Regions from separate parts of the Bacillus sp. 5w2 genome, predicted to be linked through region 1. Evidence: riboswitches for the same ligand, from Rfam matches in the RefSeq annotation. Region 1 holds a riboswitch; the other holds the start of a gene.
What was found. A riboswitch is a leader RNA that binds a small molecule or an ion and turns the genes downstream of it on or off. The one in region 1 is predicted to bind S-adenosylmethionine.

Region 1 (5,757 bases):
TTTTTTCCACTCACGGTATCCGTAGTATAAAACTACTAATGCTGCGATACCGATTAGTGCTGGGGAATGAGAAAGTGCAATGGATAAACCGATTAAACCAACAATACCCCAAGCTAACTTTCCAAAAAATGATTTAGCTCGCACAAATGATTTATAGCTCCAGTACACAACTCCTGCTCCGATTGCGAATCCTACAATACCAGCAAGACTACCAAGAGCAATTAAAGCCAAAATACCGGCCGCGATAAACGCTAGAAATTGTTTCATCTTGTGCTTGCCTCCCTTCGATTTGATACTCTTATCTTAACTATTTTTTCATGTTTCCATAACGAGCTTAAGAACCGTTTTTGACTCAGACTTAAGACCGAGTTGCATTCAGCCTTTTGTAAAAACATGCGGTAAGATCGGATGCTTTACTCTTTTATCGCACATAAAAAGCCGTACAGAGAATATTCTCTGTACGGCTTTCGTTACTATTCATTATGCTGTTTTATGATACTCTTTCTTTCCCGCTACTTTAGAAAACCTCGGGAAACCAATTAATATAGAAATGATTCCACATACTCCAACTAAGATTGGATAAAACGCATATGGCAACAATTCAATTGGAGATAACGCCGCAAATCCTGCTGCCGTTAACATTTGCGCACCATACGGAATTAATCCTTGCACACAACATGAGAAAAGATCTAATACACTCGCTGATTTACGAGGATCAATTTCATATTGATCTGCAATATTTTTCGCAAGTGGACCTGTAAAGATAATAGAAATTGTATTATTCGCTGTACACATATTCGTCATACTCACTAAGCCAGCAATACCAAACTCTGCTCCTTTTTTTGAACGAATGTTACGCGTTAAAATATTCATTAAATATTGAATGCCACCATTATATTGAATCAGTTCGACCATACCGCCAATTAAAATAGCTAGTAATACTAACTCCATCATACCGCCCATTCCAGTCGTTACACTTTTAAAGAAACTCTCTAACGTGTAACTTCCATCTAAAAGACCGATAACGCCAGATAGTACAGTTCCACCAGTTAACACGATAAGTACATTCCAACCAAGTAGCGCTGTAATAAGTACTCCTGCATAAGGTAAAATCTTTATCCAGTCAAAGCTATGCGCTTTAATCTGCGTATCGCTTCCTAAAGTGACGATTACTAAAAGTACAATTGTAATAATAGCTGCTGGTAATACAATTAAAAAGTTCGTTTTAAACTTATCTTTCATTTCTGTTCCTTGTGAACGTACAGCTGCGATTGTTGTATCTGAAATAAATGATAAATTATCACCAAACATCGCTCCGCCTACGACAGTAGCCATCGTAAGTGCAATTGAGATATCAGTTTGCCCACTAATACCTACAGCAATTGGTGCTAATGCAGCAATTGTTCCCATTGAAGTTCCCATCGCTAATGAAATAAATGCCCCTATAACAAAAATTCCAGCTACGATAAATCCTTGCGGTAAAATTGATAACGCTAAGTTAACTGTAGAATCAACGCCGCCCATCCCTTTTGCTGTTTCAGAAAACGCTCCCGCCAGTACAAAAATCAAAACCATAATCATAATATCTGGGTTCCCTGCACCTTTAGCAAATCGTTCCACTTTTACATTAAAACTTTCTTTACGATTCATTGCTAAAGCGACTCCTACAGCAATTGAAATCGCTACAAGTATCGGCAATTTATAGAAATCACCTGTAATAATTCCAGAACCAATAAATAGCGCCAAAAATATTCCAAGTGGTAATAAAGCCAAACCATTTCCTCTCGTTTCTTTCAAAGTACCATCTCTCCCTAGTTTCAACCTTTTTCTAATGAATAACAAAAGACCTCTTCCAATGAGAAGAGGTCTTATACATCTATAAGAAACACTCTTCTCATCTTTCAAGCACATGCTTGCTGGATTTGGCACAGCACTCTGAAATCGAGTCCGCTGCCGAGGCATCGTAGGGCCAGTCCCTCCGCCTCTCTTTATAAGAAGGTTTCATATTTATTTTTTAATAATAATTTCTTCCCTAACTTTACTCGCTTACAAAACAAAAGTCAATTATTTTTTGTATAGATTTTTTTGGTAATTATGCAAAAATTTGAATACAACAATCATTTTAACTTTTTGATTTCTTCTTCCAATATTGAAATCCAATAAAATTCACTATTCTTTATTGCAGCTATTATCCATTTCGTAGTGTACCAAGCTAACTCGTACTCTTCTTTTGTAACATCGCCACTTTTATAGGCATCCTCTAGCTCATCTTCATCTAGTACATACATCTTACCGTTCGGTAATAATACTACATCTAAATATAAATCATCAAAATACGGTAAACTACGTTCGTCTATTTCATATTCTTTCGCCACATCGATATAATATTGTACTAATTTTTTCTGATCATCTAACATAGCCGTAATCGCAAAGTTTTTCCCGTCTATGAAATATTGAATCCACGTATACTGATTGCCTGCAATACAAAGTTCTTTACCATCATATTCTTTACAACTTGGTTCTTTCACCTTTTTTATTTCCAGTATTCCTAGCATTCCCTCTTCTATTTGCTTAACCGTATAATCCTTCTCTATTAGTCGCTTCCACGAAGAACCGTCACCATATTTACGTTTCATTACGTCTACTCCTCTTCTATATACAGAAAAGCTCCCACATATTATGTGAGAGCTTGTTCATATTATAATTAAGCCGCTTGACCTTTTTCAGAAATCTCTTTCAAATAAGCTTGTCCTTTTTCAGCGTCATATTGACCTTCCCACTTAGACATAACTACAGCTGCTAAAGAGTTTCCTACAACGTTAACTGCTGTACGAGCCATATCTAAAATACGGTCAATACCAGCGATGAATGCTAAACCTTCAGGTGGAATACCTACTGTACCAAGTGTCGCTAATAATACAACGAATGATACGCCTGGTACACCTGCGATACCTTTTGATGTAACCATTAATACAAGTAATAATGTAATTTGTTGTGTAATAGATAAATCAATACCGTACATTTGTGCTAAGAAAATAGCCGCAATTGCTTGATATAAAGTTGATCCATCTAAGTTAAATGAATAACCTGTCGGAATAACGAAAGATGTAATTGCTTTCGGACAACCGAACTTCTCCATTTTCTCCATGATTTTCGGTAAAACTGTTTCTGAACTCGCTGTAGAATATGCTAAGATCAGCTCGTCTTTTAAAATCTTAAAGAATTGGAAAATGTTAATTCCAAATATTTTCGCTGTAAGTCCTAAGACAACTACGACGAAGAAGATCATTGCTCCATATACGACAATTAGTAATTTCCCTAATGGAATTAATGAAGCTAGACCGAATGTAGAAACTGTAACACCAATTAGTGCAAACACACCAAATGGTGCAAATTTCATAACTTGGTTTGTTACATAAAACATTGCATCAGCTACACCTTGGAAAAATTGAAGAACCGGTCTTCCTCTTTCACCAATTGCTGCTACACCTAAACCAAATAATACAGAGAAGAAGATAATAGCAAGCATATCTCCGTCAGCTAATGACTTCATAATGTTCGTTGGAACAATATTTACAAATGTATCTGCAAATGAATGACTTTGCACTTGCTCTGTCGTATGTGTATATTTCGAAATATCTGTCTTCGTTAACTGATCCATATTTACGCCTTTTCCTGGTTGGAAAATATTCGCAATTAATAGACCGACAATAATTGCAATTGTTGTAATAATTTCAAAATAAAGAATTGTTTTTCCGCCTAGTCGGCCTAGTTTTTTAACATCGCCAACACCAGCAACCCCAACAACAATACTTGCTACAACAATTGGTACAACGATCATTTTAATTAATCGGATGAAAATATCACCAATTGGTTGTAAATATTTCACAACCGCTGGATTATCAAAGAAAATCGCCCCAACTGCAATACCAAGCGCAAGTCCTATTAATATTTGCCATGCAAGTCCTATTCTTTTCATATTTGTTGTAACCCCCTCTTCGATGTGTCACTCTATCTCTCATTCTATCTCTATAAAAACATGAAATTAAGAGTATTACATATTATTCGACAATTCACTACATTTTGTCCCTGTTAAAAATCATAAATCAAAATTTTAAATCTGACAACAAAATAAGTTTGCCCGAACGCAAATAATTTTCTTGACAAAAACAAAACCCATGTCAGAAAACCTCACATGAGAACGATTCCTTATCAGTGTTTTATTGGATTCTCATCTAATATTTCACTATATAAAACAAACGTATTTTTCCCTTTATTTTACAACAAAAATTAAATAATACATCCTTTTTACATGAATTTTAAAAATCCATCTGCCGTGAAAATTATCGTTAAAAGACGATAATTTCCTACAAAACTTAGCAATTTTATAAAATTTTCTTTACATTATGGTTACAACGATAGACACCCTTCTTCTTATGATATATAACATTCATAGGGAAAGGAGCCAGACAACCATGAAAAAGAAATTTGCAGCGTTCAGTGTTTTAGCAGCAGGAACGATTTTTGTTTCTCCGTTTCTTTCACCCGCATACGCTGAAACGAATCAAGATAAATTATCTAATATTCAATCTGAATTAGAAGGAAAACAAAATGACTTACAAAATAAATCAGCCGAGAAAGAACAAATAGAAAAGGAAATTCAAGAATTACAAAAGAAAATCGACGACCTAACTACTTCTATTAATAAAAACGAAGCTGAATTAAACGATACAAAAAAAGAAATTAGTAAAACACAACAAGTAATCGCTGAAAAAAAGAAACATATAGAGCAATTACAAACAAACATAGATACGCGTCAGGAAGTTATTAAGCAACGTTTACAATCTATGCAAGAAAAACCTCGTACAAATATTATTACAGAGGTATTAACAAATTCTACAAACATTGCAGATCTTGTTGATAATATGTACTCTGTAAGTTTAATTTTAAACAATGATACAGATATTGTGAAAAAGCAGACAACTGACCAAAATGCTGTAGCAACTGAAAAAGAGGCTGTTGAGAAAAAAGAGCAACAATTAAAAGAATCCGAACAGAAATTAGTTCAAAAACAACAAGAGTTGCAAACGAATCAGCAACAGCAGCAAACCTTTATTAGTGATCTACATACGAAAGTAGCAAAAGTAGATTCAGAGATTGAAGGATTAGAAGAATCCAAAGGTATTTTAGAAAACCAGCGTCAAGCTGTTCAAAAAGCAATTGAAGAAGAAAAACGTGCCGAAGAGGCTCGTAAAGCTGAAGAAGCCCGCAAGGCAGAAGAAGCTCGTAAACAAGCTACTACATCTGCTCAAAAAGCTCAAGCAGCTCCAACACCACACGATACAAATATTGGCGGCTTTATTAAGCCAGCAGCTGGATCAAAAACTTCTGGGTTTGGCGTGCGCTCTATAGATAACCATAAAGGAATCGATATCGCAGCTTCAGGAACCGTACCAATTATTGCTGCTGCTGATGGCGTTGTTATTCGCTCAGAATTATCATCTAGTTACGGAAATGTTGTGTACTTATCTCACCGTATTAACGGAAAAACATACACAACAGTATACGCTCATATGAGTAGCCGTTCTGTATCTAATGGACAAACTGTAAAACAAGGAACTCAACTTGGATTTATGGGGAACACTGGTCAATCCTACGGACAGCATTTACACTTCGAACTTCACCTTGGAGAATGGAATGTCGGCAAAACAAACGCAGTTGATCCATCTCCTTATATCGGATTATAAAAAAACTCGG
Region 2 (5,757 bases), on a different contig from region 1:
TCCTTGGTATTGAAGATTATCAAATCGTTCGTGCACAAGGAACAGCAGTACTAGATCCAAATGAAGTATTGCAAAATGCGTATAAAGAAGTTGAAGAGGCTGCTTCTAGATTGGCTAACAAATAAAAGTTTTCACTGGAAGAATGATGGGTATAAATAAAGAACCCCTCCACCTTAAGGCAGAGGGGATCTTCTCATTCCTATTTCAAACTACCCGCAATCTCCGTAAAGATAACTCCAAGCGCATGTGCACCTGCATCTGGATATCCTACGCTTCTTTCACCAACTGTACCGGCGCGGCCCATGCGAGCTACCCTTTCTTTCGTGTACTCTGCTCCTTTTTCAAAGGCAGTTTTCATATCTTCTTCGCTTGAAGCGCTAGCTAACCAAGAGTCTACACATGGAGCAAGTGCGTCAACAAGTGTTTTGTAACCAACTACCGCTCCTCTACCGAATGACCTTTCACCTATAAAATCTGCTATCTCTTCTTTTTTCCTATATTTGCACCAGAACCTTATTTTTTAATCAACATTATTTAACTGCCTCTACTTGTTTTTCTAATTCTCTTCCAAGGAATGTAGCAAGTTCAAGCATACCAAATTGATTCGCTACAGACTCTGCGTCAGAATTATAGTTTGTATTTGTATTAATATCATACGTATAAATTGTTCCATCCGCACTGCGAATAAATTCAATACCAGCAACGGTAATCTCATTTTCTTTCAAAAATTCTTTGTACTGTTCAATGATCGGCTCGTGGAAGTCCGGTATAATTTCAAATTTTGTTGACGCTTCTTTCTTACTCTCTTCTCCTACTGGGCAGAAAGCATCTTGAATCGAGCATGCATCCGCTGGACAAAGCTCGAATCCTTCTGATGTATCTACTTTAACTGCATATACAAACTGACCGCCTACAAATTCACAACGTGTAATATATGGTTCTGGCGCTTCAATATATTGCTGGATTAAAGTAATTCCATCAATAGGTTCTTCAAACGCCGGACTATCCAAATATTGCTCTAAAGCATCAATGGAATGAAATAGTTGAACGCCAAGGCCTTTCCCTGCACGATTATGCTTTGTAATGAACGGTACTTCCCCTAACTCCCTTGCTGCCTTTACTATATGATCACGTCCAACAGCACCAATTGTTTTCGGCACTTGTATACCAAAATTTCTTAATGCTGCATATTGATTCAATTTACTTACTTCAAGACGTAATGCACGAGACCCATTAAATACTGTGCGCCCATATCCCTCTAACCAAGCAAGAACTCCTTCCGTCAACTCAGGTGCATATCTATGACCTCTCGTATGTGAAGAAGCACTCATGCGGCTATAAAAAACACCTTGGGGAGGTTCTTGTTCTAACGTAATTGTTCCTTCATTTAAAAACCATTCCTCATACGGTAACTCCAGTTCTTCCAACCTTTTCACTAAATGATCCGTCCATTCCTTATTCTCATGTAATATGTAAATTTTACTCATTTGTAATCAATTCCTTTCTTTTTGCTTCAACTAATGGCATCACTTTTTCAGAAAATCGTTTCATCTCTTCAAGCTGTGGCGAAAATTGTAAAAGTAATAAAGTAACACCCACTTTTTCAAAAGCGAGTATCCTTTCTGCAATTTGTTCTGGTGTTCCAATTAAATTAGGACGTAATCCACGATTAGATACGGAATAATCATTCAGCTTCACTTGCTGTTCCAAATGCGATTTACTAATAAAGTCTTGGTAACCCGCGTAACCTAACGCATCGTCTTTCACATCCGTTATGCGTCTCCATTCCTCTACTGCCTCTTCTTCTGTATCACGACAAATGACGTAAGCCGCAAGCCCGAATGACTGCAATGGCTTCTCTGTAACTTTCTTTCTACGATTCTTCATATCTTCTATTTTCACAGATACTTCTTCCACTGTTCCACCGTGCATTACATATGCATCCGCGTGATTTACAATGACCTCTTTTCCTCGCTCACTCTCACCACCTGCATAAAGCTTAATGCCTTGTTTTTGCACAGGTTTTGGACTTAAATTTGTATGCTGAATCTCATAAAAGTTCCCTTTATAAGAAAACTCGTCTTCCTTCCAAAGCCCCTTCAAAACTGTTACAAATTCCTCTGTACGATCATATCTTTCATCGTGCGCGGTAAATACTCCGCCGTACTGTTTCGCTTCTTCTTCCCACCATGCTGAAACTACATTCAATGTAAAACGACCATTACTTAATTGATCGATATTCGCTGCCATTTTCGCTGTAACTGCTGGATTGTGGAATCCAGGTCTTACAGCTGTCATAATCTCTAATTTATCTGTCACTGCTGCAAGTGCTGCCGCAGTTGTCCACGCCTCTAAACTTGGTGCTGAAACACCTTTTATATCATTTAAATTTAATTCTGCAATAAGTGTTATTGAAAAACCTAATTGTTCTGCCGCTTGCGCTGTTTGTTTTGCATACTCAAACGTAGGCGGCATAGATTCATCATCTACATTTCGAAGCCATCCCCCAAAAATCGGTAACCAAAAACCGTACTCCACTACCTATTCCCCCTTTATCTTTTAGCCATAAAAAAAACTACTCTTATCGAAATAAGAGTAGCCTTCTTGACTAAGTGAACCGCTCTTATCTTTCAGGTGTTTTTTCACCTGCAGGATTTGGCACCTTTCGTTTAAAACGAGGTTGCCGAAGTTTCATAGGGCCCGTCCCTCCACTTCTCAAAATAAGAATTGTTTGATTTCCATTTATTATAATCATCAGAATAATAAAATTCAATCCTTTAATACTTATTTTTCCGATAAACATTAAATGATATATAAAAAAACATATTGTTATAGATAATTATAGGGGTATTATGTTGTTTTAATTGCGAATATATAAAGGGCTATGTTGTATCATGTCGAAAACATCATGTATAACCAAGTTGCTTTACTTCTATCTTAAAAATACAGCAAAAGAGGTGTTAGTAGCATGAAAAATATACGATGCGAGAATTGTGGTTCTACTACATTTAAAGAAGGAAGAGTTGGATTTGCTTATCATGCATATGTTTGTGAAGATGATTCTAGTAGGCTCTTTTCAGTGGGGAAACGTTCCAAACTATTAACTACATTTTGTTTAGAATGTGGTGAGGTGAAATCATTTAGAGTGGAGAAGCCGGAGATATTTGAAGAATAAAATACTAGAATCGAGATGTCCTTCATGTGGAAAAAAACCTAATTTTCTTGGTAGATGTGGTTGTAGTTAATACAAATACCATTCCGGTGGAGGCTCTTTTTTTAGTCAGGAATAAGTTTTTACTGCGGTACACATGAAAATAAATCAGCTGATTATAAAATAAAAAAAAACGCTCATTTGAGCGTTTCATCTATTTAATACCTAATAATTACTTTTTCTTCACTTTGATCTAATAACTCTTTATACTTTAATATTCCATCAGCCCCACGGCTCTCCATGCGTATATTGTATAACGTTTGTTGTATTAACCTTTGATTGGTCTGTTGGAGCATTTACTCCATTTAATAGTATGACCGTAATTATTAATCCAATTGAACTGCTTATGATTCTTTTCATTTTAAAGCCCCTTTCTGAAAACCTTTTTCTTTTTCTTTATATCCTAAATAGAAGTATTCACTAGATTTTATTGAATTTCCTTCTTTATGATATTTAACCGCTAATTTTTCAGCATATTCCTGGACATATTGCCATAAACCTACTTCATTAAAGAAAGAAATTCCTTTAGAAATAGCTAACTCTAATTCTTCAGCGGAAACATTCTCATTCATTCCCTTTAGAATGGTAAAATGATGTTCATATTCTTTTTGTTCTAGTTCATTACAGATTACTAAACCTTTTTCAATTAAAGAGGCTGCAAGCTTTGTTTTCCCTAACTTTAAATTCTCTCTAGCTTCCAAAAAAATCGCTCTAAAGTGATTCGGGATTTTTTGTGATACTTCTGATAAATAACGAAGTGCTAAATCAGATAGGTTTTGCTCTGCATACATAACCCCTAAGCTATGTCGAACTCGTAACATTAGCTCTTCTTCATTCTGCTTTTTCAAAATATCCAGAGACGACATAAAATAAACTTCTGCCTGTTCAAATTCATTTAGCTTTACACATGCTAAACCCAGAACATTGTCACACGCTGCGACCTTCCTACTATACCCGTACAGACCTTCAAATATATTTCTTGCTCTAGTTGCATATTGAATGACTAAAATAGGCTGGCAAACATGATAATAATAGCTGGATAGCTTAAAGTTAAATTCTGCTTTTTCAATTGGATCCTGAATATTTTCCAACAAAGATTCTGCTATTCCATAATGCTTTTCAGCCACTTTAAAATCACCGTTTACCGTAGCATGAGAAGCCTTAAAGAAATGGTAATAATATAATAAAGATTCATCTGATGGCACTTCATCTAACTTCATTTTTCTTAGATCATTCTTAGATATGTCAGATTGATGGGGATAAAACTCTGCACTTAACATTTTAAATCTAAAATCTAAAAGTGAATAAAACTCTGTATTCTTTTGATCTTCTTCCATACTATTAATTTTTGTATCAATACTTTGTTTTAATTCCTTTGCCTTAACGAAATTCTGTGAACGAATTTCTCGATACCAATCATGTAAAAGTAAAGTGATTTCTTCCTTTTTTATTACGTGTACACTCATATAGCCCCTGCTCCTTTGTCTATAGATTACTAACATAATAACAAAAATAAACCTATAAAACATTTAATTTTCTGAATATTATTGCCTCAAAAAAATTTCTCAATACATTTTCACCATTTCAACTCTTTAAACTTATAACTTTTTCTGTCCCTTATTCGTTTCTATATATAAAATAACACTTCATTATTGGTAATGATGAAATATGAAAGTCTATCCTTTCATAAGAAAGCCCCTTTTCTTTATTTCTCAATATAAGAACTTTAAGAATATGCTATTATTTTGATACAAATTCCCTTTTGTGCAATGAGATAGCAATAAAGATAAGACCCACCTATTTCCGTAGGTGGGTCTTATCTTTGTTACACAATACCAAATTATGCTCTCATTTTTTTATAAACTTTATGCAATTATACATAGTTATAATAATTACACAAAATAAATATTACATGTAGTAAAATATAAATTGTGGATACATTCTATAAAGCAGATTCTCTTGAAAGACGTAACATATCAATCATTGCAGAAGGTGTGGCGTCACTCTAATACTGATCTCAAATCTCTTGTATTTTGTAAACTAACAATCTGGTGTATATAGACGATTCTGTTTTATAGGATGTGTTTACATGTATAACAAAGGGATAATACCGATAGTTTTATATTAAATGAGCGTGGTTCAAGTCGGAGAAAGGCACCTTTAGGTGTCTTTTTTTATGGAGAATCAGTTTAAAAACTAAAAATAAAAGAACCTCAATAAATGAGGTTCAAAGAATCTACTATTTTAAATTACCTTCGTAAAAAGCAACTCCATTTTGAACATGTTTTAAATACCACGTAATCGTCCCGCCACAAACATTTTCATTAAAACTATTAGCATATACTCCATTTGAGTAATAAAGAGTTCTTTTGAATTTACCATTAGAATACTCATAAGGAATTGAGCATGTTGCTTGCTTTGGAGAGCTCACAGCTTTTTGCGTATCAGCTGAAGCTGCCCCAATTCCTCCTGTTAACACAATACCAGTTGCCAATAGCCCTACTACTAATTTCTTGAACATAATAAATCCCCCTTTAATAGTTTTT

Region 2: linked by a shared signal. The riboswitch ahead of ACXY7N_RS15570 (LLM class flavin-dependent oxidoreductase) and the one ahead of ACXY7N_RS06025 (Na+/H+ antiporter NhaC family protein) in region 1 are both predicted to bind S-adenosylmethionine.

The regions. Positions count from the first base shown of each region.
Region 1 is NZ_JBTIWT010000002.1:330,976-336,732, reverse strand. It holds gene ACXY7N_RS06030 (lmo0954 family membrane protein) at 1-267, opposite strand, end outside; gene ACXY7N_RS06025 (Na+/H+ antiporter NhaC family protein) at 481-1,797, opposite strand; SAM riboswitch class I at 1,892-1,997, opposite strand; gene ACXY7N_RS06020 (ribonuclease FAU-1 family protein) at 2,118-2,636, opposite strand; gene gltP (glutamate/aspartate:proton symporter GltP) at 2,705-3,979, opposite strand; gene ACXY7N_RS06010 (murein hydrolase activator EnvC family protein) at 4,476-5,747, shown strand.
Region 2 is NZ_JBTIWT010000008.1:82,292-88,048, forward strand. It holds gene ACXY7N_RS15555 (FMN-dependent NADH-azoreductase) at 1-125, shown strand, start outside; partial or broken gene ACXY7N_RS15560 (DAK2 domain-containing protein) at 200-469, opposite strand; gene ACXY7N_RS15565 (ATP-grasp domain-containing protein) at 531-1,487, opposite strand; gene ACXY7N_RS15570 (LLM class flavin-dependent oxidoreductase) at 1,480-2,538, opposite strand; SAM riboswitch class I at 2,621-2,727, opposite strand; gene ACXY7N_RS15575 (hypothetical protein) at 2,969-3,175, shown strand; gene ACXY7N_RS15580 (Phr family secreted Rap phosphatase inhibitor) at 3,434-3,571, opposite strand; gene ACXY7N_RS15585 (response regulator aspartate phosphatase) at 3,568-4,677, opposite strand; gene ACXY7N_RS15590 (LCI fold-containing protein) at 5,451-5,732, opposite strand.